Regions from separate parts of the Pseudoalteromonas sp. S1727 genome, predicted to be linked through region 2. Evidence: predicted binding sites of a transcription regulator. Region 2 holds the regulator's gene; the other holds the start of a gene.
What was found. Region 2 encodes MetJ, which represses methionine synthesis genes. Its sites were predicted from a motif close to TAGACGTCTAGACGTCTA; they were not measured.

Region 1: metA (homoserine O-acetyltransferase MetA) is a predicted target of MetJ. The motif match lies at 4,881-4,898, and genes of this name have one in related genera.

Annotation. Positions count from the first base shown of each region.
Region 1 is NZ_PNDT01000081.1:4,051-20,319, forward strand. Features, by position in the region: gene CWB85_RS16625 (histone deacetylase family protein) at 1-656, opposite strand, end outside; gene CWB85_RS16630 (PilZ domain-containing protein) at 727-1,083, opposite strand; gene ettA (energy-dependent translational throttle protein EttA) at 1,324-2,997, opposite strand; gene CWB85_RS16640 (porin family protein) at 3,291-3,884, shown strand; gene CWB85_RS16645 (DMT family transporter) at 3,898-4,797, opposite strand; gene metA (homoserine O-acetyltransferase MetA) at 4,964-5,911, shown strand; gene CWB85_RS16655 (homocysteine S-methyltransferase family protein) at 5,901-6,968, shown strand; gene metH (methionine synthase) at 6,979-9,609, shown strand; gene CWB85_RS16665 (DUF2971 domain-containing protein) at 9,795-10,469, shown strand; gene CWB85_RS16670 (hypothetical protein) at 10,626-11,381, shown strand; gene CWB85_RS16675 (CsbD family protein) at 11,452-11,649, opposite strand; gene CWB85_RS16680 (RpiB/LacA/LacB family sugar-phosphate isomerase) at 11,822-12,454, opposite strand; gene CWB85_RS16685 (hypothetical protein) at 12,644-13,525, shown strand; gene CWB85_RS16690 (GGDEF domain-containing protein) at 13,522-15,384, shown strand; gene hrpB (ATP-dependent helicase HrpB) at 15,441-16,269, shown strand, end outside.
Region 2 is NZ_PNDT01000090.1:9,469-25,737, forward strand. Features, by position in the region: gene CWB85_RS17595 (type IV pilus secretin PilQ) at 1-146, opposite strand, end outside; gene CWB85_RS17600 (pilus assembly protein PilP) at 133-669, opposite strand; gene CWB85_RS17605 (type IV pilus inner membrane component PilO) at 666-1,286, opposite strand; gene CWB85_RS17610 (PilN domain-containing protein) at 1,283-1,849, opposite strand; gene CWB85_RS17615 (pilus assembly protein PilM) at 1,837-2,916, opposite strand; gene CWB85_RS17620 (penicillin-binding protein 1A) at 3,049-5,550, shown strand; gene metL (bifunctional aspartate kinase/homoserine dehydrogenase II) at 5,622-7,967, opposite strand; gene metB (cystathionine gamma-synthase) at 7,973-9,232, opposite strand; gene metJ (met regulon transcriptional regulator MetJ) at 9,467-9,787, shown strand; gene CWB85_RS17640 (malic enzyme-like NAD(P)-binding protein) at 9,868-11,109, opposite strand; gene rpmE (50S ribosomal protein L31) at 11,684-11,896, opposite strand; gene priA (primosomal protein N') at 12,130-14,316, shown strand; gene CWB85_RS17655 (SPOR domain-containing protein) at 14,337-14,861, shown strand; gene hslV (ATP-dependent protease subunit HslV) at 14,942-15,460, shown strand; gene hslU (ATP-dependent protease ATPase subunit HslU) at 15,472-16,269, shown strand, end outside.

The DNA.
Region 1 (16,269 bases), on a different contig from region 2:
AAGGTATCATCAACAATCCCCAAATATTCATCGTCTTGCATATTATTGGCTAAACCAATGTCGAGATCGCTAGCTGATTTACGAAATGGAAAATTCTTTTCACAATGAATCGAGCATGTATAGGCATACGGTTGGTGGGCAAGCATTGCCGCAGTACCATCACCTTGGTGTACGTCTAAGTCAAAAATTAATACATTGGTGACTTCGCCTGATTGAATAAGGGTTTGCGCTGTAAAAGCTAGGTCGTTGACCATGCAATACCCTGAGCCAAAGTCGGTATGGGCATGGTGAGTGCCGCCAGCTAAATGACAGGCAATACCATGTTTAAGTGCAAGGCGTGCGGTTTGCAGCGTACCTTGTGGCGCGGTAAAGGTGCGTGCCATTAATTGTTTTGACCAAGGCAGGCCAATACGTCGCATGGCTTTGTCGTCTAACTGGTTATGCCATAAGTCTTGAATGTAATTATCACAATGTACTAATTCAAGGGGATCTGGGCTGCCAAGTTGGGGGGTAATAAGGTTGTCATTTACTAAACCAAGGGCTTTCACTTGCTGGAATAAATTAGCAAACTTACTCATTACAAACCGATGCTTAGGATCAAAGTTAAACGAATAGTTGGGATGGTAAACCAGTGGTAGGTGTGGATTCAGTGCCATAATGACATTATTTTGTAAATTTGTGTCTAGGGTAACCTACTGAACAACTGCAATCCAGTGGCTTACAAGCTTAGTGGATCAAACTTTCAAGTTCACGATGGAGTAATTCATCATCTGCAAGGTTTAACTCAATTAAGCGTTTTAAGTGAGTGATACTATCAATATCAATATGAGTGCATTTTAAACCAACATGTTGCTGCTTGATATGGCAAATAGTGACTGTCATCGCGATGATAATATCACTTTGCGGGAGTTTAAAAGCCAAAATGGCAGTACTATTTTTTGCAAAATCAAACTCATCATCACGGCTAACTAATGCACCATTTAATGAGATATCAAGCAATTGGCAAGGATAACTATGGGTATTATTGGTCAAATGCGCAGGGGTTGAAAATAAAATGCGCGTGTAATGTCGACGATTTTCCATAGTGACTCCTTTTAGTTGCAGTAGCTTAAGTATAGTGTGTTTTTTACTCGCTTGTAGCAGCTTCAGCAACGAAACTTATACTGCTTTGGGGGTAAATGACTGTGAATACGTATTTCATCGTCATTATTTTTACTATTAAGATACTTAACTAGAAATGACTAAGCGTATATTTCTTTCAAAAATAAAAAGCCCCACATAAATGCAGGGCTTGAAAGGTGGATACAGTCTAGAAGCTAGAGCTTAACCAATCTTTTTGTATTTGATACGCTTTGGTTGAGCAGCTTCAGCACCTAAGGTCTTTTTAAGCCACTCTTCGTATTCAGTGTAGTTACCATCAAAGAAGTTAATTTGCCCTTCGTCACGGTAATCAAGAATATGGGTGGCGATACGGTCTAAGAACCAACGGTCATGCGATATACACATTACGCAGCCTGGGAATTCTAAAATCGCGTTCTCAAGTGCACGTAATGTTTCAACGTCCAAGTCATTGGTTGGCTCATCCAGTAGGATAACGTTACCACCAGCTTTGAGTAGTTTAGCCAAGTGTAAGCGGTTGCGCTCACCACCTGATAGGTCTTTAACAAACTTTTGCTGATCGTTACCTTTGAAGTTAAAACGACTTACATAAGCACGGCTTTGGAATTCAAAGTTACCAATTTTCAGTACATCTTGCCCGTTTGAAATTTCTTGGAAAACAGTATTGCTTTCATCCATGTTGCCACGGAACTGATCAACTGTTGCCAGTTCAACCGTTTCACCTAAGCAAACTTCACCACTATCGGCTTGTTCTTCACCACTGAGCATTTTAAACAAGGTTGATTTACCCGCACCGTTGGCACCGATGATGCCAACTATTGCGCCTTTAGGCATAGTAAAGCTGAGATCATCAATAAGTACACGATCACCAAAGCTCTTTTTCAAGTTTTTCACTTCGATAACTTGATCACCTAAACGTGGTCCAGGTGGAATAAATAACTCGTTAGTTTCATTACGCTTTTGGTAGTCAGACTGCTGTAGTTCACTAAATTGTGCCATACGTGCTTTTGACTTCGCTTGACGACCTTTCGGGTTTGAACGAACCCACTCAAGCTCTTGCGCAATTGATTTTTGACGGGCTTTTTCAGATTTTTGCTCTTGTTGTAAGCGGGCATCTTTTTGTTCTAGCCACGACGAGTAGTTACCTTCCCATGGAATACCTTCACCACGGTCAAGCTCTAAAATCCAGCCAGCTACGTTATCTAGGAAGTAACGGTCATGGGTTACCGCCACAACAGTGCCTTCGTAATCGTGTAAGAAGCGCTCTAACCATGCAACAGACTCTGCATCTAAGTGGTTGGTTGGCTCATCAAGAATAAGCATATCTGGTTTTTCAAGTAGTAAGCGACAGATCGCAACACGGCGACGTTCACCACCTGATAAGTGTTCAACCTTTGCATCCCAAGGTGGTAGGCGAAGTGCGTCAGCAGCACGCTCTAGAACATTATCAATGTTATGGCCATCATGTGCTTGGATGATTGCTTCAAGTTCACCTTGTTCTTTGGCCAACGCATCAAAGTCAGCATCTTCCATCGCGTATTCGTTATACACTTCATCAAGGCGATTCAACGCGTTTTTAACTTCGCTTACAGCTTCTTCAACCGTTTCACGTACTGTTTTGCTTTCATCTAAAACTGGTTCTTGTGGTAAGTAACCAATTTTAGTACCTGGTTGCGGGCGAGCCTCACCTTCAAACTCTTGATCAACACCGGCCATAATGCGTAGTAAACTTGATTTACCCGAACCGTTTAAGCCAAGTACACCAATTTTAGCGCCAGGGAAAAAATGCAAAGAGATATCTTTTAAGATAGTGCGCTTAGGTGGCACAACCTTAGATACTCGACTCATCGAGAAAATAAACTTATCAGGTAAAACCATGGAAGGAGCCTTCAAATAATAATAAAAATTTTAATGTTGTATTGTAGTGGCTCACAGGTGAAACAGTCAACGAATGGCGTAGATAGATTATTTTTTACAGCTCTAGTAGCTTAGTTAAATAGCGCAATAAATAGTTAGAAAATTATGCGTTAATGGGGATGCGATGTTTCGGCATTAATGGGGGGGGCTATATATGTAAGTTTTTGTAAGCATTTGTTTTTTATTGTTGGCAGGCTTTTTATTATACAAAAATTGAAGTAATGTTCATTTACTAATAAATTAAAGGATTAAAAATGCTTAAAGTAATCGTCAGTTCTATGTTTTTTTTAGCCGTTTGTTCCACAAGTGTATTTTCTAAAGCTGAGACAAAATACTATACAGGGATTGCAATTAGTAGCCAGACCTTAAAGCTAGATAATGAGTTTAAGCTCTATGATAACGGTGAGTTTAAATCTACAGTGTTTACACCATATGTAGGGTATCAATTTAACCAGTACGTAGCGTTAGAAGCAAGATTCGGGTTTGGTAGTGGTAATGATAATGAAGTTATTGCATCGCAACCTATTAAAATCACTGATGAATATGAGTTAGAAAATCAACAAGGATTATTACTTAAACTGCAGTATCCATTATCGGAAGGTTTTTCTTTGTACGCCACGGCCGGTTACTTTGATAGTAAGTTTAAAGTTCGCTCAACTTATACACAAATAAACAGTGACTTTTCTCAATCTAGCAATGGTAGTTTTAGTGAAAAAGGTGCGTCGTTTGGTGTTGGTGCCGCTTACTCTATTAATCAAAACTGGCAATTGTCTAGTGAGTTTCAATACTTCGATCAAGGCAGCGAGAAAAGTGAAGCGCTGAGTGTAGCCATTAGCTATTACTTTTAATCGAATAGTATTGCTAATTCGTTAGCAATACACCCACGCCCATTAGCGCAAGTAAACCGCCTATCAGCATCTTACTAGTAACTGGCTCGCGTTTTATAAAACCGATACTCATTACAATCAATGGTGCAGTTGCGAAAATCGTTTGTGCAATGGCAGGATCGGTGTATTTAACTGCCCCAAGCTGTAGCCACAAGCCAAGAAAAGTACCAAGAAAAACCGCGGCAAAGAACCATTGCTTGCCGCTAACCCCTTTCAAAGTGAGTGCCTGTTTAAATTCACTGTTTTTAAACACTGTGACGACTAAACCCACAGTTATGGTTCCTGCTGCTAATCTAATTAATGCCGCCCATAAGCTGCTCATTTGTTCGTTATTGAGTGCGCCTTTTGACATTACCATACCGAGCGCTTGGCAAATAGCAGCCGCGAGGGCACATAAAATACCTTTGCGATAATGTTGTTGATCAACCCTAGGAAGCGATTTTTCTGGCTTGATTGCTATTACTACACCGATTGTTGTCAATGCTATGCCTCCCCAAGCAAGGAGAGATAAATAATGGTTTAACAGCACAATATTAAAAATCCCCACTAGTGCTGGAGCTAGGGATTCAATAACTAAAGTACGGACTGGGCCAATATTACGCAGGGCTGCAAAGTAGGCGCTATCACCAATAGCAATCCCAATCACACCACCGGCAACTAGCCACAGCCAGCTGGTCATATATTGTGGTATTGCAGAGTCTTGAGTAATGGCAATTGCTGCTAACATCATAGCACTGGCTAACACACCTTTACTAATATTGAGCTGCATAGACGTTAAGTGATGACTAAAACCTTTATATAGCATGGTCGAAAGTGCCCAAGCTATCGCTGCTAATATTGCAAAAAGTTCTCCTAAACCAAGCCAATCAATCACGTTTATCACCTTAAAGTAAAATCAACAGGCGCATTATGGCGAGCTGTTTTGAGAATGCAAAAAATAGTTAAGTTAAATTCATTTAGACATCTAAACATCTAGAGGTTGAAATTTCTAGCTATCAGTTCATAATTAGCCATTGGTTAATTATGCCTTGGAGATGAGTATGCCTATTACCGTTAAAGATGAATTGCCCGCGATTGCGAGGTTACGTCAAGAAAACGTATTCGTAATGCCAAAAAGCCGCGCGAAAACGCAAGAAATTCGCCCTATGCGCTTGGCGATTTTAAATTTAATGCCTAATAAGGTTGAAACCGAGGTACAGTTCATTCGTTTACTTGCCAATTCCCCTTTACAAGTGAATGTAGAACTACTGCGTTTAGACACTCATCGTAGTAAAAATACTTCAGAGCAGCATTTAGATACGTTTTACCGTTATTTCTCTGAAGTTAAAGACAACAATTATGATGCGCTGTTGATCACTGGTGCGCCACTGGCACATTTAGAGTACGATGAAGTGGCTTATTGGGATGAACTCAAAGTCATTCTAGATTGGGCAGAGCAACATGTTACCTCAACGCTGTTTTCGTGTTGGGCGGCCCATGCGGGTTTATTCCATCATCATAATTTAAAGCGCGAGCTAAAAGAAAATAAACTCTGTGGCGTGTTTACCCACAAGTGTTACTTTGAACATGGCGCATTAACCCGTGGTTTTGACGATACCTTTGTGGTGCCGCACTCGCGCTATGGTCATATTGATATTGAAAAAATTAACGCCTGTGATGACTTAGTTGTTCTGGCAGGTTCAGAGCAAGTGGGTGCTTACTTAATAAAAAATAAATCAGGCAGCCAAGTGTACATTACCGGTCACCCTGAATATGATGCCGATACCTTAAAAGGGGAATATCAGCGGGATTTAGAAAAAGGCCCCGATGCTCCCATGCCAGAAAATTACTTTCCAGATAACAACCCAGATAACGAACCGTCGAAAACCTGGCAAAGCCATGCCTTTTTGCTTTTTTCGAACTGGTTAAATTATTATGTGTACCAAACGACACCTTATGATATTAATTTAGTTAGCCAAGCCGTAAGGACTAACAACTATGCCGAGTAATACAGTGAATAAACATGCAGAACTAGCCGAGGCGCTGAAACAGCGAATTTTAATCCTCGACGGCGCCATGGGCACCATGATCCAAGAACATAAATTAGAAGAACAAGATTATCGTGGTGAGCGCTTTAAAGATTGGCATGTCCTGATCAAAGGCAACAATGATTTATTAAGCCTGACTCAGCCAAAAATTATTGCCGATATTCACCGTGGCTTTTTAAATGCTGGCGCTGACATTATCGAAACAAACACCTTTAACTCGACCACCATTTCGATGGAAGACTACGATATGGCAAGCATCAGTCGAGAAATAAATGTAGAGTCTGCCAAACTAGCACGCAGTATTTGTGATGAGTTCACTGCAAAAAATCCCGCAAAGCCGCGTTATGTTGCAGGTGTGCTGGGGCCAACTTCAAAAACCTGTTCAATCTCGCCTGATGTTAACGACCCAGGCTACCGTAATATTACTTTTGACAAACTTGTCACCGCCTATGTTGAGTCAACTCTAGCGCTTATGGAAGGCGGTGTTGATTTGATTTTGATAGAAACAATTTTTGATACCTTGAATGCTAAAGCAGCATCGTTTGCAGTTGAAGAAGCGTTTGAGCAAGCGGGGCGCAAGTTGCCAGTTATGATCTCAGGCACTATCACTGACGCGTCAGGACGTACCTTGTCAGGGCAAACTACTGAAGCATTTTATAATTCGATTCGCCATATTAAGCCAATTTCGATCGGTTTAAATTGTGCACTTGGGCCAGATTTACTGCGTCAATATGTTGAAGAATTATCACGTGTTTGCGAAACCTTTGTATCTGTTCACCCTAATGCCGGTTTACCGAATGAGTTTGGTGAGTATGATTTAGAAGCGCCGGAAATGGCTGCTGAGATCATTGATTGGGGCAAATCAGGCTTTATTAATATTGTGGGTGGATGCTGTGGTACTACACCTGCACATATTAAAGCGTTTGCTAAAGGTCTTGAAGGGGTCAAACCTCGTCCACTGCCTGAGCTGGAAGTGCGTATGCGCTTATCGGGTCTTGAAGCGTGTAACTTAAATTAAGGTAGCCGAGATGACACAACAAATAGCAGTATTTACCAACGTCGGCGAACGTACCAATGTGACCGGCTCAGCCATGTTCAAACGCTTGATCATGGAAGAAGACTATGAAACCGCCCTCAATGTTGCCCGCGAACAAGTAGAAAATGGCGCACAGGTGATTGATATCAACATGGATGAAGCCATGTTGGATTCAAAAGCTGCCATGGTGAAGTTTTTGAATTTGATTGCCTCAGAGCCAGATATCTCTAAAGTACCGATCATGGTCGACTCCTCTAAGTGGGAAGTGATTGAAGCGGGCTTAAAGTGTATTCAGGGTAAGGCGATTGTTAACTCAATCTCGCTTAAAGAAGGTGAAGAACCGTTTATTCGCCAAGCTAAAATTATTAAACGCTTTGGCGCAGCAGCTGTGGTTATGGCGTTTGATACCGATGGCCAAGCTGAAACTGCAGACCGTAAATATGAAATTTGCGAGCGTAGTTACCGTATTTTAGTTGATGAAATTGGCTTTCCACCAGAAGATATTATTTTTGACCCAAATATATTTGCGGTTGCCACGGGCATCGAAGAACACGACAACTACGCTGTTGAATTTATTGAAGGCACACGCCGCATTAAGCAAAACCTACCACACTGTAAAGTGTCGGGTGGTGTATCAAACGTCTCGTTTTCATTTCGTGGTAATAACCCAGTACGAGAAGCGATCCACTCGGTCTTTTTATACCATGCAATAAAAGCGGGCATGGATATGGGGATTGTAAACGCAGGGCAACTTGCGGTTTATGATGATATCCCAGCAGAGCTACGTAAAGCGGTTGAAGATGTTATTTTAAATACCGATCCCGGTGCGGGGGAGCGTTTAGTTGAGCTGGCACCTAAATATTCTGGTATGGCGCAAGCAGAACGCGTTGAAGATTTAGAGTGGCGCACATGGCCAGTTGAAAAACGCTTAGAGCATGCACTTGTAAAGGGTATAACAGAATACATTGATATTGACACCGAAGAGTGTCGTGCGGCGGCTGATAAACCTATTCACGTGATTGAAGGTCCATTGATGGACGGCATGAATGTGGTGGGTGATTTATTTGGCGCAGGTAAAATGTTTTTACCACAAGTGGTTAAATCAGCCCGTGTAATGAAGCGTGCAGTGGCCTACTTAGACCCATTTATTGAAGCTGAAAAAGAAGAAGGGGCCACTAACGGTAAAGTGGTCATGGCCACCGTTAAGGGTGACGTACACGACATTGGTAAAAACATTGTTGGCGTTGTTTTACAGTGTAACAACTACGAAGTCATCGACTTAGGCGTTATGGTACCGGCAGAGAAAATTTTGCAAACTGCCATCGATGAAAAAGCCGATATCATTGGTCTATCTGGGCTTATTACGCCATCACTTGATGAAATGGTGCATGTTGCCAAAGAAATGAAGCGCCGTGGTTTTGAGCTACCGTTATTGATTGGCGGTGCGACTACCTCAAAAGCGCATACGGCTGTTAAAATTGAACCGCAATACGATAAAGGCGTGGTGTATGTTAATAACGCCAGCCGCGCTGTGGGTGTGGTATCAAACTTATTATCAAAAGAGTTAAAGCCAGCCTTTTTAGAAAAAACACAAGCTGAATATGTAAAAGTACGTGAGCAGCAAGCACGTAAAAAGCCACGTTCAAAGCCTGTAACCATTCAGCGTGCTCGAGATAACGCCGCTCAACTTGATTGGGATAACTACACACCACCGGTGCCGAAAAAGCTCGGTGTGACTGAGTTTAAAGATGTTTCGATTGCTACTTTACGCAAATACATCGACTGGACGCCGTATTTCATGACCTGGTCAATCGCGGGTAAATACCCACGCATTTTAACGGATGAAGTGGTTGGCGAGCAGGCACAAAGTTTGTTTAAAGATGCGAATGATATGCTCGATGAGCTTGAAAAATCAGGTAGTTTACAGCCATTGGGTGTGATTGGTTTATTCCCGGCCAACCGCGTAGGTGATGATATTGAAATATACACAGACGAAAGCCGCTCTGAATTATTAACCACGTCATGCCATTTACGTCAGCAAACCGAAAAAACTGATTTTGCGAATTACTGTTTAGCCGATTACATCGCCCCGAAAGGCACGCCTGATTATTTTGGCGCGTTTGCGGTAACTGGTGGTCTTGAAGAGGATGACTTAGCTGATGCATTTGATGCCAAGCAAGATGACTATAATAAAATTATGGTTAAAGCTGTAGCGGATAGACTCGCTGAAGCATTTGCCGAGTACTTACACGAACAAGTGCGTAAAGAGTATTGGGGCTTTGCCCCTGATGAAAACTTATCAAACGATGAGCTTATTCGTGAAAACTACCAAGGTATTCGCCCAGCACCAGGTTACCCAGCCTGCCCTGAGCATACTGAGAAAAAGAAAATCTGGCAGCTACTCGATACTGAAAAACGTATTGGCATGCAACTCACCAGTTCATACGCCATGTGGCCGGGTGCTGCTGTTTCAGGTTGGTACTTCTCCCACCCTGAAGCTAAATACTACGCAGTAGCGCAAATCCAAAAGGATCAGGTTGAAGACTACGCCAAACGCACCAACATGACGCTGGCAGAAGCAGAGCGTTGGTTATCGCCTAACTTAGGGTATGAGCCGGAATAGAGCAGCTGTAAGCGGTCAGCTATCAGCCGTCAGTTTAAAAAAAGCGAGCCAAATGAGGCTCGTTTTTATTTGTTTTCAGAGTTGGTTCAAAGTTTTGTAAGACAGAGAATAGTTTATTGTTACCATCTCAGTGTGTGATAACCGAACGTTGGTTTATAAAATATTATTTTCGAGGAAATTAACGTATGAAGCTTTATAAGTACTTATCAGAAGATAGGCTAGATGTTTTAACTAACAGGAGAATTAGGTTTTCTTACCCTAGAAGTGTAAATGATCCGTTTGAGTCATCTATGATGCTGGGAGATTATGAACTAAATCTAAAAAAGCCACATGAGAGGCATGATGAATGTAGAAAAAAAATGACTTTTCTCTCACTATCTAGGAACAGTGGGAATTTATTAATGTGGTCTCACTATGCAGCCTCACACACCGGGTTTTGTATTGAGTTTAATAGAAAAAACAACTTTTTCTCGAAGGCACAGCCAGTTATTTACCGTAGAGAAAGAGGTGTCCTAAATGGGTATATATCGATAGAAGAGCAGTTTAACTTCGATAAAACACTGCTTCAAAAGCCTATCGATTGGGCCTATGAGGAAGAAGAGCGTATATTTGCCTCAGATTTAGAGTCTGAACCTCTGGTTGGCAATAATGATATTTTTGGTGAAAGTATTAATTTATTAGAATATCCAGTAGGCGCAATCGATGGAGTGTATTTAGGCTTAAGATCTAGTGATATATTAAAAGAAAAAATATCAGAGGAGTTACTAAGGATTTCTGCTGGAAAAATAAAGTTATATAAAGCTGAGACTGACTCAAAATATTACCAATTAAGATTTCAAGAAGTTTTATATAAGAAATAGTAGCTTTAGTCATATAAAATTTAATCTTAGTTTTTGAGACTTAACTACTGTTCTATATTTTGGAACAAAATTATCTCTAGTCACCATATATTTGCGTCAAACAAACCTGAAATATAAACGATTCTAATTTCTAGCTTTTTAAATAATGAACTATCAATGAAATATCTAAATTATATATTACTTTGCCTATCTCTACTTTTTGCATCGCATACGTTTGCGCTTGAGCAGCAGTATCATCAGAATATTTCACCTATTATTGCCGCGTTTAAAGCTGATGATAAAGCGGTGGTTGCTGCGCTGGTGAGTTATCCGTTAAAACGCAGCTATCCAGTGCCTGCTATTAATAATGAAGCTGAGTTGGTTGAGCGATTTGATGACGTGTTTGATGAAACGCTTATTAAACAGATTGCTGACTCAGATATTGATACTGATTGGGATAAAGTAGGTTGGCGCGGCATTATGCTAAATAGTGGGCTCGTTTGGGTTGATACCGATGGTAAAATTATTGGGGTTAATTATCAAACAGCCAAAGAGCAGTTGCTGGTTAAAAATTTAATAGCAGCTGATAAGCAAGCGCTGCATCCAAGCCTTAATAACTTTGATAAACCAGTATTAAAGTGGCAGACGACTAAATACCGTATGCGTATTGATGATTTAGGGGATAATAATTATCGGTATGCATCGTGGCACATTGATAAAAAAACCAGTGATAAACCAGATAGTGTGTTATTTAATGGTGAGATGAATTTTGAAGGCAGTGGCGGTAATCATAGCTACACCTTTAAAAATGGCCGTTACAGGTACGTGTTACAGGTATCGGTTATTGGTTGCGAGAACTCACCACCGGGCAGGCTTGAAGTATACAAAGACGATGAATTGTTGTTATCTGAAGATGTGATCATGACTAAATAAAAATTTATTCGCAGATAATAAAAAACCGCCAACTGGCGGTTCTTATCAAAGCGTTTAGTTGGCTTTTAGGTTAGTGACTTTTTTCAAAATCACTCACTTCGCGCTCAGCTTCTTCTTTCGATTTTCCGTATGCTTGCTGAATTTTGCCAACAAGCTCTTTACGGCTACCTTCGATTTTATCTAAATCATCGTTGGTAAGGTCGCCCCATTTACGTTGCGCTTTACCTTTCAGTTCTTTCCAATTACCTTCGATACGATCGCTATTCATAATTTACTCCTTGTATAGATAAGTGATTTGTTCAATTAGTAAATTGCAAACGCTATACCAAATTAGTAAACATCTATTTTTTAAGTTAAATCAAGTTATTATGATTTAAAGTGAAGTGGGCCGAGATAAACGATGTTCAATAGTTACTGCAAAGTGTGTAATTATTGCGACGTTAAATACGCGCTTTTACAAATGCCGCAATTGCGTCGTCTTGGCAATGTGCGAAAAAACACTTTTGAAAACGTGGACCGCCAATGGCTTGTTTGATCAGCTCTGGGTCAATGGCTTCAAGTGCACTTAAGTAATCTTTAGCGACATCTGTTTTTAATTGATTTAAGATCCCCGCATTAGTCACTTGTGACTCTTTACGCTCAGCTGGGTAACCTTGGCCTTTTTCACCGGTAAAGGCTTTTTCAAAAATATATTTAATATTTAACTCAGCACCCCAACCAAATCCTTTGGCATATGGTAAAGCAAGGGCATTACCATTGTTTATTTGTGCAAATAGATAAGCATCAGATGGGTCAATACAGTATCCACAGTTGACACCCGCAAATGCATTGCTCGCCATTAGCGCTCCTTGACCTGTACCACAACCTGTCACAACAAAGTCTACTGCTTTAGAATTTAATAATAAGCTGGCGATTATACCAAGGTGGATATAAGTCAACCTGTGGTCGTTATCGCCATCCATTCCAACATTAAAAACTTGATGACCTTGCGCCTGTGCAACGCTATTTAATTGCTCAAGTACGATTGGATTTTTAGCCGCTTGACTGAATTCATTCATTAATGCAATTTTCATTTAGTCCTACCCAAATTAATTAGTGTTAAGTCGATTCTAGCTGTATTTGCTACCGGTGGTAAATACGGGCAACTGTAATAGATGGCCGATTACATAATTTAACGCAGGTTAACAGTTTGTGCGTTGTTGCTGTATAATTAGTCACTGTGGCCTGTAGGTGCAATGACTTTTTATTTTCAGGGCTTTCCTATGAAGTATGTTTTTTATTTGTTTATGTTGTTTAGTAGTAGTGTAGCTGCAAAGCCAGCATTGGTTATTGATATCCTAAGTAATGAAAATTTTAGTGAGCGTTATAGCGCTTTTTTAAATGGTCGCGATGTACTCAGTATTACTGACTTTACAGCCAATACGGATGGTTCTCATCTTGAAATTGTGGAAATGATTTTACTGCAACAAGCGCTTTATTTAGGAGGTGAAACTCGGCCTGTTGAGTTTCGGGCGCAACCTTGGGCTGCGAATACTGAGTTTGATGCCTTAATTGATGGGACTAGTTTAATGCTGGCGCGCAGTATGTGGCATGAAGACATCTTAAATTACCGAGGCTCGCTTTATGTGAGTGATGCTGTTATTGAGTTTGGCCAATATGAAGCGGGCTTATATGTCTCTGCTGATAACTTGCAGGCGCAACAATTACAATTATCACAACTCAATAAGCTAACTGTGGTGGTCAACCCGCGTTGGCATGTTGATTGGCGGGCGCTCATTAACACTCCGATGAGTGCAATTAGCTATATTGGTCCGTGGGAGGAGATGTTAGCTATGGTTAAAGCGAACGTGGTTGATGCAATGATGATTAATTTTAGTGTCGGTGCGAACTTGGATTTAAACTATGAAGGGCACTTATTTACACCAATTAAAAACGTAAAAGTCGTATTACCTGATACTCGGCACTTTGTTGTTAGTAAAAATCATCCGCAGGGTAAAGAGGTTGCTCAAGCACTGTTTACAGGTTTAAACGTTTTGCGACAACGCGGCATCATCAATAAGGCATTTCAGCAATCAGGGTTTATCAATCAGCAGGTTAAAGATTGGCAAGTAGTAAATCAGCAAATGATAGTTACTAAGCAATGATAAATTTTCAAAGCATATTTTTATTCGTACTTCTGATGTATGGTGGTGAACTTTTTGCAAATACGACAGCGCAAGATAAACAGCAATTAGAGCACTATTACACTAAGTTTAAAGCCGATATTGATGCCGATAACATGCTGCATGTTATGAGTTACATTCACCAATTGCGGCAATTAGCTGTATCGCAACAGGCGTTGGAAATTGAGGTTGAAAGTTACTTATTTGAAGCCATGGTCAAGCGCCGTTATGGGGCATTTGAAGAAGGTGTAAAGCTTAATAATTATGCTCTGGAATTAGCGCAATCAGCAGGAAATAAAAAGTACACGGCTTGGGCTTATTTACATTTAGCACATTTAGAAATGGAGCTAGAGCGTTTTCGTTTGGCGCAGCAGTATATACACCATGCTATTGATTATTATAAAAGTGATAATTCAGAATACACCACACTAATGTACCTTTGGCAAAGTAAGATCTACTTGGCAATGGGGAGTTATCATCAAGCATTAGCAGCGAGCAATAAAGCGCAAAGTGTGACAGCAAATATTGGTGACACCATGTATGAAGTTGCGGTCAACCACGCGCAGATCCTCCTTAAACTTGGCGATTATCAAGCTGCACAGACGATGTTAGCTAACGTTGATCCTACCCAGATCAGTAAGTCACAAGAACGTGTTCGTTTACAATATTATTTGGCGTTGGCTAATTGCTATTTGCAAGCAGGTAATTTCAAGTTGGCCATTCATACCGCGTTATCACAGCTTGCAAATAGTTATAATACGCGTTTTTTAGAAGAACAGGCACAATTACAGTTTTTGGTGGCAAGTGCTTATCGCCAGCAAAAAGAATTTAAGTTGGCGTATCGTTATTTGAATCGATATTCGCTGAGCAAAGATGCATTAAGCTTACAGCGACGCAATAATAAGGTATTACAACTAGAGGCTCATTTTAAATTTGATTCGCAAAATCAACAATTATTGCTTTTGAGTAAAGATAACGCGTTAAAAGAGCAACGTTTATTACAGCAACAGCAAACAATAGAGAACCACCATTTACAGCAACAACGTTGGTTATTAGCCGGTATTTTGATTATGTGCGGCTTGGCATTTATCTATTGGCGCTGGCAAAATCAGCGCTATTTAGTAACGCTAAAACAACAAGTTGCTGAGCGTACTCATGCACTTGCTAAAAGTAATGAACTTTTAAAAACAATGAGTTATACAGATAGCTTAACGGGGTTACATAATCGCCACTACTTTTTTAGTGTGATTAATCAGCAACTAGCAAAATTAGCACGAGCAAATCATTTACTCCCGCCTGCGCAATTGCAAAACTTAGTTTTTGCAGTGGTAGATATAGATCATTTCAAGCAAATTAACGATAGTCATGGCCATGGGGCGGGCGATCAGGTGTTAGAGCAGTTTTCAAAAATACTGCAACAACACAGCCGTGATAGCGACTTATTGATCCGCTGGGGCGGGGAAGAGTTTTTATTAGTAATGGATAATCTCACCTTTAATGAAGCCGCACATACACTAAATCGCGTGCGTAACGCGGTTGCAGATCATCAATTTACTTTAAACCATGATGAGTCGTTGCAGTGTACTTGTTCAGTCGGGTTTGCCAGTTATCCTTTTATAGCTGCGATGCCGGAGTTATTTAACTGGGAACAAGTGATCGAACTGGCGGATGGAGCATTGTATTTAGCGAAGGAAAATCAACGCAATGCATGGGTTGGTATAGCCCCTTCAACAGAAAAAACACATTGGCAAAGTGATGATGTAGTTAAGCATTATCGTAAATATCTGTTAGCCGGTGAACTACAAAGCTATAGTAATATTACCGCAAAGCTGAAATTTTAACGTATCTTGAGGTGGTTTGGGTATAATCAGCAAAATGGTTATTAATGGTAAAACGTGTGCTACCCGTTGAAGATATTTATACACAGCTAGTTTCCCAACTAAAAACTCAGCCGATGACATTATTACAAGCGCCGCCAGGAGCGGGTAAGTCAACGTGGTTGCCATTGCAGCTAATGCGTGACGGGCATTTCCAACGCATTGTAATGCTTGAACCACGGCGTCTTGCTGCACGAAATATCGCCAACTATTTAGCTAGTTGCCAGAATGAAAATGTTGGCCAAAGTGTTGGCTTACGGATCAAACAAGAAACTAAAGTCAGCGCTAATACTCGCCTTGAAATTGTCACCGAAGGCATGTTGACGCGAATGCTACAAAACGACCCTGAATTGACTGGCGTTGATTTACTTATTTTTGATGAGTTCCATGAGCGCTCACTCGCCGCTGATACTGCATTAGCTTTTGCGCTGGAATCACAGGCTGCACTACGTGATGATTTAACTATTCTATTGATGTCAGCAACTCTTGACGGGCAGCGTTATCAGCAGTTTTTTGACTGCCCGATTATTGAGTCAAGTGGGCGTAGTTTTCCTATTGATGAAGTGTATATTCCATTAAAAGATGAAAGCCGTTGGCTCGATCAAATACCTGCAATAATCACTCAGGCGGTCAATGAACAAGTGGGGAGTGTACTGGTATTTTTACCCGGTCAGCGAGAAATAAATCGTGTACAGCAAGCTCTCACAGAATTACCTACAGACTGTCAGGTGTTCACCTTATTCGGTGAGCAAGATAAGGCGACTCAGCAAGCTGCTATTGCACCGGCAAAAAGTGGGCAGCGAAAAATCGTATTGACTACCAATGTGGCTGAAACAAGTTTAACCATTG
Region 2 (16,269 bases):
CGAATGTCATACAGCAGCGGTGTCGCTATTGCTGATTGCGTGATAAAAAGGGCAATAACAACAAACAAAGCCTGTTGAATGCGATTACTCCACGATACTCCCTTATGCATTTTAATTTTACCTTTTTTATTTTCAACTAGTGCCATTGGAGCTCGCCTCTAACATTTCAAGCTTTGTCAGGCGCTCTTTCCAACAACCAGACCCATCGGGAATTAATTCTAACAATTCTATATAATCACTTTTTACTTGCTGTACAACGCCATGGTACAAACCAACATGATTGCCCACAGTGACTCGGTGCAAGGTGTCATCCGCTGCTTTTATTAATGCCCACGTTTGTCCATCCGATCCTAAGGTGCCCTTCATCGCTAAATTATCCAATGGATACTTTTCTAATACCTCGCGTGGACGTTCAGGATCAGGGTGTAAGCAATTTTTTACTTGGATCATGTTATTTTGAATAATTTCGGGTTGTGGCGCAACAAAAGGACTACGCAATTGCTGTGCATTGTATTCAAAATGTTCAAATTTTGTCAGTTTCGGAATTTCCTCAACTTTAGGCGTTGTACTGGCTTTTACTTGGTCAATAAACTCTTTTTGCTCAGAGGTGTCATCGTTACATGCACTGAGCAAAGCACTGCTGAGTAAAACAAAAGCTAATTTTTTCATTTTTTAGCTCCTACTTTCTTCACGCCGCCTTCATAGCGGTAAGTTTTAGCGACCACACTAAATGTCAACTTACCGGAATCCGAACTATTAATTGAAAAATCATGCAAGCTGACAATACGTGGCAATTGCGCTACTTTACCAACAAAATCACCAAACTCATGATAACTGCCTATCACTTCAATTTTGATCGGTAATTCAGTATAAAACTCTTTTTCAACTTCAGGTAACCAGCCAATTTTAAGAAAAGTTAGACCACTGGTGGTACCTACGTACGATAAATCATCGAGTAAGCCCGGCGTCTCATTAGAAGTGGGTAAGCGTTTTAGTAGTAAAGAGAATTTCTCTTCCATCTCAACCATCTGTTGGCGATAGATCTCTAAGTTACTGGCTACTGCATACTTTGCACGGTAGGTGCTGCGTAATTCAACTTCCTTACTAACCGCATTGTGGTAACTATCAATTTCATCTGAAACTAATAAGCTATAGCTAAAAAACAGCACTAATGCGGCAACAAAAGTACAGCAAATAACTTTAACTACAATTGGCCAATCACCAATATTCTCAAGCTCAATTTCGTTCCATTCAATCTCAGTTAATGCTTTGATATCAAGGTTCATTGCTTAACCTCGCCAATTTTATCAAACGCTTTTACATAAAATTCCATATTAAAATCACTTAATAAGCGTGACGATTTTTCCCCAGCAACAATACCTTGCATGGTGGGCTTTTCGAGCAAGTAAGAGTTTTGTACTTCACGAAGCATATTTGAAAGATGGTTGTTAGATTCACTTCGGCCGACCACATGTATCGCACTGCCACGGCGCTCTAACTTAGTTAAGTAAACACCAGTCGGTACTATTTTGGCTACTTCATCCATGATTTGGGTGCCCAAGTTACGGCTGCTTTGTAGTTCTTCAATTAAACGCATGCGTTGTTGTAGGTTTTCTTTCTTTTTATCTAATTCACGAATTTCGCTAATGCGGCGATCTAACTGGCTAATTTCAGCTGTAAGATAATTGTTTTTGATATTTTGCCCATCACGCAAGTTACCGTAATAAGTACTTAATAAATACATACTCATAAAACTACCAAGTACCACTAAAAACAAAATAGTGGCAAATTTAGTTTGTGATTGTTTTCGTTGCTGTTCACGCCACGGCAGTAGATTTATATGTGGCATGATGAAAAGCTCCTTAATGCCAAACCCGTCGCTATTGCAAATTGAGTACGGTGACGCTGTAACACATTGCGATCCACATGCGGGGAAATATCCATATTTGCAAACGGTTCTGCCACTATAGTGTGAATACCAAGCTCTTCAATTAGCAGCCTATCTAAGCCATCTATCATCGCAGTACCGCCAGTAAGTACAATATAATCAATTTGATCTTTGCCACTCGTAGTTAAAAACATCTGCACTGCACGGCGTACTTGTTGTAACAATGACGTTTGAAACGGCGCCAGTACTTCAAAAGTATAATTAGGGGGTAAATCCCCCGTTGTTTTACCAATCTCAGCTTCATCAAAGCTTTTATTATAATAGGCCACAATACTGTTAGTGTATTGGTCGCCACCAAATACTTGATCTCGGGTATAAATTGTTTCACCACCGAGGACCACACTAACCAACATCAGCACTGCGCCAATATCAACGACCGCCACACATTTGTTAAATGCGTCACTCGGTAATTGTTGATAATAAACATCCATAGTGCGGCTCAAAGCATAGCTTTCCACATCAACCACTTTCGCAGTTAAACCGGCTGACTCTAACGCACCTACGCGGGCTTCCACACTTTCAGTACGCGCTGCTGATAACAACACATTCATTTTTGATGGATCAGCTTCATTTGTACTTAATTTTTCAAAGTCTAGGCTAACTTCGTCTAACGGATAAGGAATAAGACTGTCTGCCTCAATGGCTATTTGCGACTCTAGTTCTGCATCAGTGAGCGTAACATCCATAAAAATCACTTTTGTGATCACTGTTTGCCCAGACACAGCAACCGCAGCAGACTTAATTGACTTAGGCAATTTACGTTTTAGCTTAGTAATAATATTACCAATTGCCTCAATATCTTGAATACTGCGCTCAGCCATAGTGCCTTTTGGCATAGGCTCTATTGCTAACGCCTCAAGCCGGTAGCCACTGTCCGTTTCATTCAGTAACACTGCTTTTATAGCATGTGAACCGATATCTATCCCTACCATCATCGATGAAGACTTACTCAATAGTTGACTTAGCATGTTTGCAACTTGGCCTTTGTTTTAAGAATAAACAAGTTATAATTTTTATATGAAAAAATACTATTCATTTTTTAATCAATATATACTAGCAGTCTCCGATTCTAATTGGGAGTCCATTTAGGGAAAATATAAGTGATTTTATTAAAACGAACTTTACAATTTTTTATCATTTGCACGTTTTTGGGGCTCATTACTTTAGTAAGCCTTTATTATTACGTTAAATCTGATATCCCCAGTGTGCAAGTTTTAAAAGACGTGCAATTACAAACTCCTATGCAAGTATTTTCTAAAGATGGTTTATTAATCAACCAGTTCGGTGAAAAACGCCGTATTCCAGTGACCATCGATGAGATACCGCAACCGCTTATAGATGCTATATTAGCCACTGAAGACAATCGTTTTTATGACCATATAGGCATAGATCCTATAGGTATTTTGCGTTCAGCGCTCGTATTAATTTCAACGGGAGAGAAAAAACAAGGCGCAAGTACTATTACCATGCAGCTAGCCCGTAACTTTTTCTTAACACGAGAAAAAGCCTACATTCGTAAGGTCAAAGAAATTTTTATCGCACTGCATATCGAAAATTTACTCAGCAAAGATGAAATACTTGCTTTATACCTAAATAAAATAGAATTAGGTAATCGCGCTTTCGGCATCGGCGCCGCAGCACAAGTCTATTACGGGAAAAACCTAAACGAATTAAATTTAGCGCAAATGGCGATGATAGCAGGCTTACCTAAAGCGCCGTCGGCATTAAACCCAATTAGAAACCCAATCCGTGCCAAAGCGCGACGTAATGTAGTATTGGGTCGTATGCTAGATGAAAAATATATCTCTAGAGCCGAGTATGATGAAGCTACCAACGCTCCTATTACTGCTAAGTTTCATGGGGCTGAAATCGAGCTGTATGCACCTTATATTTCAGAAATGGTACGCGCTGAAATGGTGGCCCGATACGGCTACGAACGAGCTTATAATACCGGCTTTAAGGTTTTTACCAGTGTTGAATCTGACGTACAGGCAGCGGCACAAACTGCCCTCGTCAATAACTTGCATGCGTATGATATGCGCCATGGCTACCGCGGCCCTGAGCAACAGTTATGGGATTTTGAAACACAAACCGCTTTAAGCCATAGCGACATTTTAGAAAAGCTAAGGCCAGTAAAAGAAATCGGCCCATTATTAGCTGCCGCCGTGCTTGAAGTGAGCGAGCAAAGCGCAACTGTATTATTAAAAAATGGCGAGCAAGCTACTCTTGATTGGAACAACCTGAAATGGGCGCGTAAATATATCACTCGCTATCGCCAAGGGTTTCCACCAAAAACTGCTGGCGACATACTCAATCCAGGCGAGCAAATACTGTTGCGTAAAAATGACGATGGCAGCTATCTACTTAGCCAATTGCCTGAAGCATCCAGTGCATTAGTTTCATTAGATCCTAACGATGGTCGTATTAAAGCAATTGTCGGCGGCTATAGTTTTGAGCAAAGTCAATATAACCGTGCCGTCCAAGCGAAGCGTCAAGTGGGCTCTAATATTAAGCCATTTATTTACTCTGCGGCGCTAAACAATGGGTATACCTTAGCCTCTATTTTAAATGATGCACCAATCAATCAATGGGATAAAAGCTTAGGCGTGGCATGGCGTCCAAAAAATAGCCCAGCAGTTTACAATGGTCCGATCCGTATTCGTCGCGCATTGGCACAGTCGAAAAACGTTATTTCGGTGCGCTTATTGCGTGGCGTTGGCTTACACCGCACCGCTGATCACTTATTAAAGTTTGGCTTTCAAGATAGCGATATTAATCGAAGTGAATCATTAGCACTCGGTAGTGCGTCAATTACACCGCTTGAGCTTGCTCGTGGTATGAGTGCATTTGCCAATGGCGGCCACTTGATCACCCCGTATTTCATTAATGAAATTCAAGATTCAGCAGGTAATGTATTATTTAAAACAGCACCACTGTTAGCTTGTGATCCTGTAGCACCTCAGTTAACTAATGAACAATTTGAGTTAACAACTGAGCCTCAAAGCAGCCAAGAAGCATCGATGACTCATTGTGCACCTCGTATTATCTCGAAACAAAATGCATTTTTAATTGCTGATGCAATGCACAGCGCAATATGGGGTGGTGGTAGCTGGGCACATAAAACCGGCTGGAGTGGTACTGGCTGGCGTGCGCAAGCGCTGGATCGTCGTGACCTTTCAGGCAAAACAGGGACTACCAATGACTCTGTTGATACCTGGTTTAGTGGCTTTAACCGCAATGTGATGACTTCAGTTTGGGTAGGCTTTGATAACCCAGGTAACCCACTTGGCCGTTCAACCTATAATAACAACATGGATAAAAGCCAAATATCCGGCGCGGAGTCTGGTGCCAAAACAGCGCAGCCAGCTTGGGTTGATTTTATGCGTGTTGCCCTCGACGGTAAACCTGAAGCGCCGATTGAGCCACCAGAAGGACTCGTGTCGGTAAGAATCGATTTAGCAACCGGTTTACTGAGTCAAAAAAATGATTACACCAGTCGCTTTGAATACTTTGAAAAAGGCACCTCGCCAACCAAGTATGTAATGCAACATGTGGAAAATGTCTTTGAAGAAGAAACTAAAACAGAAGAAGAGCTGTTTTAATCGTCGCAATATAAAATCGTAACTACGTAAAAAAGCGCCGACTGGCGCTTTTTTATCATTGATGATCTCGATTATTTTAGATTTTGTATTAACCAATATAAATCAGAATGTACGCCCGCGGCGGTCACTTCTTTACCAGCACCAGGGCCTTGGATCACCAAGGCATTATCACTATACCACTGGCTGTTGATCACAAAAATATTGTCGCCAGGAGTCAAGTTAGCTAAGGCATCCCCTTGAGTTGCGTATGCCAATCCCACTTTAGCGGTTACTTTGCCTTCGGCAATTGTCAGCGCGCCGGTATAACGCAGTACTTTATTATCTTTAGCGGCATCAGCGGCTTTTTCAGCAATAAAGTCATCAAGCAACTGCTTGTTATCAAGGAAAGATTGCCAATCACCTTGCGCTAATTGCTCAGGCATTAACGGCGTTAAAGCAATGTCGTCTAGCTCCAACGTTAAACCTAATTCACGAGCTAAAATTAGTAGCTTACGCTGCATATCTCGCCCTGATAAGTCTTCACGAGGATCAGGCTCGGTGTATCCCATTTGTTGCGCTTGCAGTACTAAATCTGAAAACGGCACACTGCCATCATAACGACTGCACAACCACGAAAGCGTGCCCGAGAATACCCCTTCAATGTGGGTAATGCTATCACCACTGTTTTGTAGATCAGCTAATGCAAAGTTAATTGGTAAACCAGCACCAACGCTGGTGTTATAGCGCCATAACAAATTACGCTCAGCTAAATTACGGCGTAAGTTTTGATACCAATCATTATTGGCCGTGCCGGCGTATTTATTAGCGCTGATCAAATGACAATCTAAATTTACAAACGCAGGATATAACTCACTAAATGCTTCACTGGCGGTAATATCAATCACCACTTTATGTTCGTAATCAAGTTCACTAATACGCGTTAATAAGTCATCCTGTTGATAATCAATCGCTTCGTTTTGCCACTGTGATTGCCACTGCTCTAGCGCAATACCACTTGGGCTAAACAACATTGCCCGTGAGCGTAACAAACCAACCAATTTAACGCTAAAATGGTGTTGCAAACGATTCAGTTGCTGACTCAGTTGCTCAATAAACACTTCGCCAACATTGCCTAATCCCGCCACAATAATAGCCAGCTCCTGACCTTTGTTGATCAATTTATCGTGCAATAAGGTTAATACATCACTATCAATTGATTGATCGGTTAACAACAAAATATAGTCTGCATCTTGGTGGCTAAAACGTGGCGTTAAGCTTTGCTCAGTAAGCACTTGAGTTGCTTGTTCAAATAGTTGCGCCACATCATTACTTGGCGCGACAACGGCGCAACCATGTAAATTAGATTCAATAATATTAGCGCGACCTTGCAAATGACTGACCACTTGATGAGTAGCGCTAGCTGGCACCAATAAATAGGTATCTCCATTTTCTATAAAGTGATGCAAACTATGTTGAATAAGTTGACTTAATTCACCAATTTCTCCACCACGTAACTGATCAATGCGCAGTAAATCAATATTTTCTAAGGTAGTAATAAAACGCTTCGCTTTACTGTAGCCTTCTTTAACAATTTCCGTGGCACTGGCTTCTGTTTCATAGCTGCTACGGACCACTAATTTAATATCAGTATTTTTTAATGGCGAAAGTGTTTTCGCATGTAATACAGGGTTGCCTAAACGGGCGAGCAGGTTAGCTTGGCCACGACATACCTTTGAGTACTTAATCGCTTTTTTAACTTTACGCGGATCAGTACTAAAAACCCCTTGGGTATCGGTCCAAATTGACACTTGTTGAGCATTACAATAACTCCCCAATAAAGTTGCACTGTAATCACTGCCATTACGCCCAAGTGTTACCGTATTTGCTTGGCAATCGGCGGCAATAAAGCCTGTAACCACATTAATGCTATTGGCCGAAATTAACTGCGCACACGCTTGTTGATTTTTTTGATGTAATAATTGCCCATCATTTAAGGTAAATAATTGCCGTGCATCCACATCATTTGCAGCAAGGCCAAGTTGCTGCAAATAGGTTGCTAATAGCCGTGCCGACCATACTTCACCATGAGCAAGTAATGCAGCTTCCTGTAAGCTTTGCTGTTGCGCTTGTTGTGCTATTAAGGCCAACTCTTGCTCAAGTATATTTAATGCAGCATATCGCGCTGTAGGGCTTAGTAATTGCTCAATCAATGTACGTTGATGATTATCAAGTTGTAGTAAAATATCACTAACCGCTTGCTGATCACCTTGTTGGTAGCTTTGCCACAGTTTAACTAACGTATTGGTGGTTTTTCCTGCGGCAGAAACCACCACACAGTCACCCGCCTCAGTATGCGCTAAAATAATATTAGCAACGGCCTGATAACGCTCTGCCGAACTTAAACTAGAACCACCAAATTTATGAACTATATTTACCATTTCTATTACCACAAAGCCGTATGTGCTGGAGTCAGCTTAAATGAGCTTGATTGCTCTTGATCTTGTTGTTGAGAAACCGATGTTGCAGCCGTTGTGTGCTGACCTTGCCCAGGTTTCACCTTATTAAATACGCGTTCTAAATCAGCAACCAAATCTTTGGCATCTTCAATACCAACCGAAATACGGATCAGCGTATCGCCTACGCCAGCGGCTAACCGTGCATTCGCTTCCATTCCTGCATGGGTCATGGTTGCAGGATGACAAATTAAACTCTCTACGCCACCGAGCGATTCCGCCAAACTGAACTCTTCTAGGCTAGTTAGAAATGCCGCTGCATCATTAATATCACCTTTAATATCAAAGCTTACCATACCACCAAAGCCACGTTGTTGCTGTTTTGCCAACTCATGTTGCGGGTGAGACTCAAGACCTGGGTAATAGACTTGGCTCACGTAAGGTGAGTTTTCTAAATACTCGGCAATAATAAAGGCATTCTCTTGGTGCTGGCGCAAACGAACATTTAAAGTACGCAGGCCACGTAAAGTTAAGTAGCTATCAAACGGCGCCCCTGTAATACCAATATTATTAGCCCACCAAGCAAGTTCATCGCCAAGCTCTTGGGTTGCTGCAATCACAGCACCGCCTACAACATCAGAGTGACCATTGATATATTTAGTCGTCGAATGCACCACAATATCAACACCAAACTCAATTGGGTTTTGTAATGCTGGTGATAAAAAGGTGTTATCTGCGCCAACTAATGCGCCACACTGCTTCGCAATTGTGGTGATCGCTTTAATATCTGTTAAGCGTAAAATTGGATTGCTTGGCGTTTCAATCCAAATAAGCTTTGGTTTTATCTCAAGAATTTTTTGATGGTTTTCAGATTTAGTTAAATCTAAAACTACTAACTTTAATAAGCCACGCTTTTCAAGTGAAGTAAATAAGCGATAACTGCCACCATAACAATCATGTGGGATCACTAGGGTATCATCGCTACTCAGTAGTTGTGTGGCCAAATGCACTGCAGCCATACCTGTTGCAGTGATTATACCCTTTGCACCGCCTTCAAGCTTTGCTAGGGTTTCAGCTAAAATGTCACGATTTGGATTACCGCTGCGGCCGTAATCATATTGACGCTTGGTATCAAAATCGGCAAATGAGTAGGTGGTCGATAAATGAATGGGAGGCACAACAGCACCGTGATGTTTATCTGCATCAATGCCATTACGCACTGCAATGGTCGCTTTATTCTTTTGACTCATAACGTCACCTACAATTAAATGGATGTTTAGACGTCCAAAAGGTTAGAGGATCGGATTTAAGAAGTCAAAGCATTTATGCTGTTTTAGGTGCAAGTACGGCAGTAAAAACATTTATGTTGCTAGATGGCTAAATAACTAGTATTTGACTATCTTATTTAAAACGATAGAATTTCGGCATCTTTGTGCGCAAAAGGCCGCGCAAACAATTAACAACCTGAGGCAACGACACATCCTATGGCTAAATGGAATGGTGAGTATATTCACCCATACGCAGAACACGGGAAAAAATCAGAACAAGTTAAAAAGATCACCGTTTCGATCCCGCTTAATGTATTAAAAGTTTTAACTGATGAGCGTACTCGCCGTCAAATTAATAACCTTCGTCACGCAACCAATAGCGAACTACTTTGTGAAGCGTTTTTACATGCGTTTACTGGCCAACCATTGCCAAACGATGAAGACTTACGTAAAGATAATCCAGAGAAAGTCCCTGAAGAAGTGAAGAAAATCATGCTTGAAATGGGCTTAGAAGTGCCTGTACTCAACGAAGATTAAAAATAATATACTTCAGGAATTAAATACAAAAAAACCTCAGCGACTTAACGGTACTGAGGTTTTTTATTGTATGTTCCGATCTAAGCCATATAATTTTCAGGCATATCAATACGTGCGACACCAGAATCAATAGCCGCCTGTGCGACCGCTTTAGCGATACGCGGTAATAAACGCGGATCCATTGGTTTTGGAATGATGTACTCAGGGCCAAACTCAAGCTTATCAACACCTGCGGCTTTTAATACTTCTACAGGGACTGGCTCTTTAGCAATGCTACGAATAGCATCAACCGCCGCAATTTTCATTTCATCATTTATTTTGCTAGCGCGTACATCTAGTGCACCACGAAAAATAAATGGGAAACACAATACGTTGTTTACTTGATTTGGATAATCAGAGCGACCCGTCGCCATAATTAAATCATTGCGAGCGCTGTGAGCAAGCTCAGGTGATATTTCTGGATCTGGGTTTGAGCAAGCAAATACCACAGGTTTATCAGCCATCAATTTAAGATCTTCTGGCGCTAATAGATTTGGCCCAGACACCCCAACAAACACGTCAGCATCTGCAATCACATCTTGCAAGGTACGTTTATCAGTATTGTTAGCAAATAGCTGCTTATATTCGTTTAAGTCATCACGACGAGTATGAATAACCCCTTTACGATCGAGCATATAAATATGTTCGCGCAATGCACCACACTTAATGAGTAGCTCCATGCAGGCAACTGCTGCGGCCCCTGCACCTAAACACACGATAATCGCATCTTCAATATCTTTACCTTGCACTTCTAACGCATTAATCATACCTGCTGCGGTCACAATCGCGGTACCGTGTTGATCATCATGAAATACTGGGATGCTACAACGTTCAATTAATGCTTTTTCGATTTCAAAACACTCAGGCGCTTTGATATCTTCTAAGTTGATACCACCAAACGTATCGGCAATATTAGCAACGGTATTGATAAAGTCTTCTGTGGTGTTGTGCTTTACTTCAATATCAATCGAATCAAGGCCAGCAAAACGTTTAAATAATAACGCTTTCCCTTCCATAACGGGTTTCGACGCCAATGGCCCTAAGTTACCTAAACCTAAGATGGCAGTACCGTTAGTGATAACCGCAACCATATTGCCTTTACCCGTGTATTTATAGGCATTAGCAGGATCAGCAGCGATTTCACGTACAGGTTCAGCAACACCAGGGCTATATGCTAAAGCGAGATCTTGGACTGTTTCAGCCGGCTTAGTAAGCTCGATACTGATCTTTCCTGGAACGGGGTGCGAATGGTAATGTAAAGCTTGTTCACGAAAATCTGACATAACGCGATTTTATCCTGCAAGTAAATTAAGTTGAAAGTGAGAGTAAGCAGTTCTTATAGGGAACGACACCTATTAAGGAACGATACCTATATTATAATTTAATTCAAGCAATATCAGGTCTATCCTGTTATATGCTATATCCGTTAATTTTATGCGTTTTGTCGGCAAATTTTGCAAAATACCTGTTTTTTTTGCCTAAAAAATAATTATAAAGCATCAAAATACCTAACTAAAAATGCTTATTAAGTGAGTATTGAAAGCAAAAATCAGCAATAACAGCTATAGCGCTAAAAATTCAGAAGTTAGCAACATTTAGCTGCATAAACTTTAATTTTATCGGTAAAAGCATCCAAAGTTACGTTTTAACAGTAGATTCAATATAAAGAATTAATCACTATTTGTCTGTTATTTGCTCGCTATACTGGATATAAAAGTGGGAAATAGTCACAACATAATGAATCTGAGGAGGCGCCCTAAATGAGCAAAGCTTAAAGGCTAAGTGACTGCTGTTTTTATAAACCACAGGCATAAAAAAAAGCACCCTAGGGTGCTTTTTCCGACAAAACAACAATAATTACTTGCTGCTAAGTGAACCGAAACGCTTGTTGAAGCGATCAACACGGCCACCAGTGTCTAAAACTTTTTGCTTACCAGTGTAAAACGGGTGACACGCAGAACATACGTCTAAGTGAATGTCTTTACACAGTGTTGAACTAGTTTCGAATTTATTTCCGCATGAACAAGTTGCTGAAATTACTTCGTACTTAGGGTGAATACCTTCTTTCATAGAAACCTCTAGTTAAGGCCGCATCGCTCTCCAAACCCGAAGTCTGGTACCATACGTCGTTAAAACAAATTATTTAGGACGCGTATTCTATGCAACAACCCCGCTTGCTACAAGCTTTAAATAGCGTTTTTGCTAATAAAACAACCAAAAACTTTAAAGCAAAGATTAGCTGCTAGGTTTTTAGCTGTAATTTTAGTACATTAACTTCCTTGCTAGTTACTGTTTGGGTTGTTATGAGTTTTGTTGAAGTTGCTATAAAAGTTCCGTTGCAGCGCACTTTTGATTATCGCATCCCAGCGCAGCTTAGCGGTTTATTAACACCGCCTCAGGTGGGCGCCCGTGTTATGGTACCGTTTGGCAATCAACGTAAAGTTGCGGTGGTATTGGCTTTAAAAAACCACAGTGACGTGCCCGCAGACAAACTCAAAGACATGTTTGAAGTCATTGACGATGAACCGATTCTTTCGCCACAACATCTCGAATTATTGCGTTTCACCGCCCGTTACTACTGCTACCCATTAGGCGAAACCATTCATATTGCTTTACCTAGTGCCCTACGCCAAGGGTTATGCCCAGATAAAAGCAGTATCAATATGGTGACACTGACCGATAAAGGCGCCAAGCTGCCGTCTTTAAAAGCTAAAAGCCAATTAAGCTTACTAAAACAATTAGCCGAATCAGGTAAATCGTCTTTAACAGAACTAAAAGCACTGGGATTTAATAAAAAAACCATCGACAGCTTACTGGCTAAAGAACTGATCAGCCAAACTATTGAGCACGATAATCAATGGCAACAACAAATACCCACAGTGGGCACTAAGCCCACACTAAATAAAGAGCAAGCCGTCGCCTGCAGTACAATTAATCAAGCTAAAGGGTTTAATAGCTTTTTACTCGAAGGCGTAACCGGCAGTGGTAAAACCGAAGTTTATTTACAATGCCTTGAAGATGTTTTAAAACGTGGTGAACAAGCATTAGTACTGGTGCCTGAAATTGGTCTGACACCACAAACGGTGAATCGTTTTCGTCGTCGCTTTCCTGATACTCCTATTATGTTATGGCATTCAGCACTGACCGATAACGAGCGCTTACAAACGTGGCGTTTTTGTGAAAAAGCCAGCTGTGCCATAGTGATTGGTACCCGCTCGAGTATTTTTTTGCCGTTTTTAAAACTCGGTATGATCATCGTGGATGAGGAGCACGACAGCTCTTTTAAACAACAAGATACCCTGCGTTATCATGCTCGTGACCTTGCGGCCTATCGCGCTTTTCAACATAAGATCCCACTCATTTTAGGCTCAGCAACCCCAGCACTTGAAACCTTACATAAAGCGCTGAACAATAAATATCAATTATTAAGCTTAACGCAACGCGCACAAACCAGTACCGATAACCAATTTCAATTACTGGATATGAAAGGCCAACCTGATCAAGCAGGTATAGCACACGGAAGCCTGGCAATGATTCGCCAGCATTTAAAGCGCGGCAAACAAGTGATGGTATTTTTAAACCGCCGTGGTTTTTCGCCAACCTTGATCTGCCATGAATGTGGCTGGCTTAGTGAATGTACACGTTGTAGTACCAGTGCAACGTTCCATAAAGCGATTGGACAGATGATTTGCCACCATTGCGGTGAGCAAGAACGCGTGCCACACCAGTGCCCAGACTGCGGCAGTACGCAAATATTTCCAAATGGAAAAGGCACGGAGCAAATAGAAGAATTTTTAGCGAGTGAATTTCCTGACACGCCAATTAGCCGGATCGACCGTGATTCAACGCGCCGTAAAGGCAGCTTAGAAAAAGCCTTAGACGACATAAACCAAGGTGGCGCACGTATTTTGGTTGGCACGCAAATGCTGGCTAAAGGCCATCACTTTCCTGATGTTAGTCTTGTACTGATACTCGACGTAGATGGTGGCTTGTATTCCTGTGATTTTCGCGCCACTGAGCATTTAGCACAACTGGTTACGCAAGTTGCAGGACGTGCTGGTCGCAGTGGCGAACCTGGGCAGGTTTTATTACAAACGCATTTTCCTGAACATCCGCTATTACAAGACTTAGTCAACAATGGTTACCAAGATTTTGCCCGCTTTGCATTACAGGAGCGTGATGACGCACAATTACCTCCCATTACTAATATGGCAATTGTGCGCGCTGAAGGACACAACATAAAGCAAGTGGTCGATTTTTTAACGGATTTAGTTCCAGTTCAGAGTCTAACTGGTATACAATTGCTGGGGCCGATCCCTGCACCACTCGAGCGAATTGCAGGGAAATATCGTTTTCAATTACATATTCAAGCGCTCGAACGCCCTCTATTACACCAATATCTCGCGCAAATGGTCGACTATTTAAGTACCAGTAAATTAGCGCAAAAGGTGCGATGGAGCTTAGATGTAGATCCTATAGATATGATTTAAGGTTAGAAGTCCACATAACCATGGCACAACATGATTTTATAAATAAAAAACCAAATAACCGTAAAAAACAGCCGCCACCAAAAAAACCATTCCCGGTTTTATTGCTGCTTGTGGTTGTATTGTTAGTTGCGGGTTTTAGCTTTGGTTTATGGTATGTAAAAACCAATGCCGATCCAAAATTAGTTGAGCAACAAGCAAACCCAGTATCGGCAACAGTAAAAGAACAACTAGCAAAGCCGCGTCCGCCAGAATTTATTAAAGAAATCAAAGAACATGAGATTCAAGTTGAAGTAAGAGAAATTGAACAAAAAGGCCCCTATGTAATGCAGTGCGGCTCGTTCAGAACCCATGCCCAAGCCGAAACTCTCAAAGCAAAAATAGCATTTGCCGGACTCATCGCCGAAATTAGAGAAACAACGGGCACTAATGGGGTTTGGTATAAAGTACGCTTAGGCCCTTACAAAACCAAACGTTTAGCCGAAAGTGATAAAAATAAACTCAAGCGCAGCAAAATAACTGGCTGTGGAATTTGGAATTGGACTTGATTTTAACCCATTAACCCATATTAACTCATCATCAATCGTTTTTAACGAGCTGCCCCTGCGGCTCGATGATGAGGAATAACATGACCACTATTGTAAGTGTACGTCGCGGCGATAAAGTCGTTATTGGTGGCGATGGCCAAGTTTCGCTTGGTAACACCGTAATGAAGGGCAATGCCCGCAAAGTTCGACGCCTTTATAATGGCAAAGTGATCGCCGGTTTCGCTGGCGGCACTGCTGATGCCTTCACCCTATTCGAACGTTTTGAAAGCAAACTTGAAATGCATCAAGGCAACTTGACCAAAGCCGCTGTTGAAATGGCCAAAGATTGGCGCAGCGATCGCGCCTTACGAAAGTTAGAAGCCCTACTCGCAGTGGCCGATTCCACCGCATCTTTGATCATCACCGGTAACGGGGATGTTGTGCAACCTGAAAACGACCTAATTGCCATCGGTAGTGGTGGTAATTTTGCGCAATCAGCGGCAACAGCTCTACTTGAAAATACCGATCTAAGCGCCCGCGACATCGTTGAAAAAAGCCTCACCATCGCAGGCAATATTTGTGTCTTCACAAATAACTTCCAAACCATCGAAGAATTGTAATAGGAACTGCTATGTCTGATATGACTCCCAGAGAAATCGTTCATGAACTTGATCAACATATTATTGGTCAAGCAAAAGCTAAAAAAGCAGTGGCTATTGCACTTCGTAACCGCTGGCGCCGCATGCAACTTAATGAAGATCTTCGCACAGAAGTAACACCAAAGAACATATTGATGATCGGCCCAACAGGTGTAGGTAAAACTGAAATTGCTCGTCGCTTAGCAAAACTTGCTAACGCCCCTTTCATTAAAGTAGAAGCAACAAAGTTCACCGAAGTAGGCTATGTTGGTAAAGAAGTTGAAACCATCATTCGTGACTTAGTTGACGTGTCAATTAAAATGACTCGCGAACAGCAGACTAAGAAGTTCAAACATCGCGCTGAAGAAGCCGCAGAAGAACGCATTTTAGACGCCCTATTGCCACCAGCCAAAGATTCTTTTGGCGAAAGCAAACGCGAAGACGGCTCATCTACACGCCAAGTATTCCGTAAGAAACTACGTGAAGGGCAACTAGATGACAAAGAAATCGACATTGATTTAGCCCAAGCACAACCAAATGTTGAGATCATGGCACCACCGGGTATGGAAGAAATGACCAACCAGCTGCAAAGCATGTTCCAAAATATGTCTGGTGACAAACGCAGTAAGCGCAAAGTAAAAATCAAAGAAGCCTTCAAACTATTAGTTGAAGAAGAAGCAGCAAAATTAGTAAACCCTGAAGAGCTAAAAGAGCAAGCCATCTTCGCTGCTGAACAAAACGGCATTGTGTTTATCGATGAGATAGACAAAATCTGTAAGCGCGGTGAATCA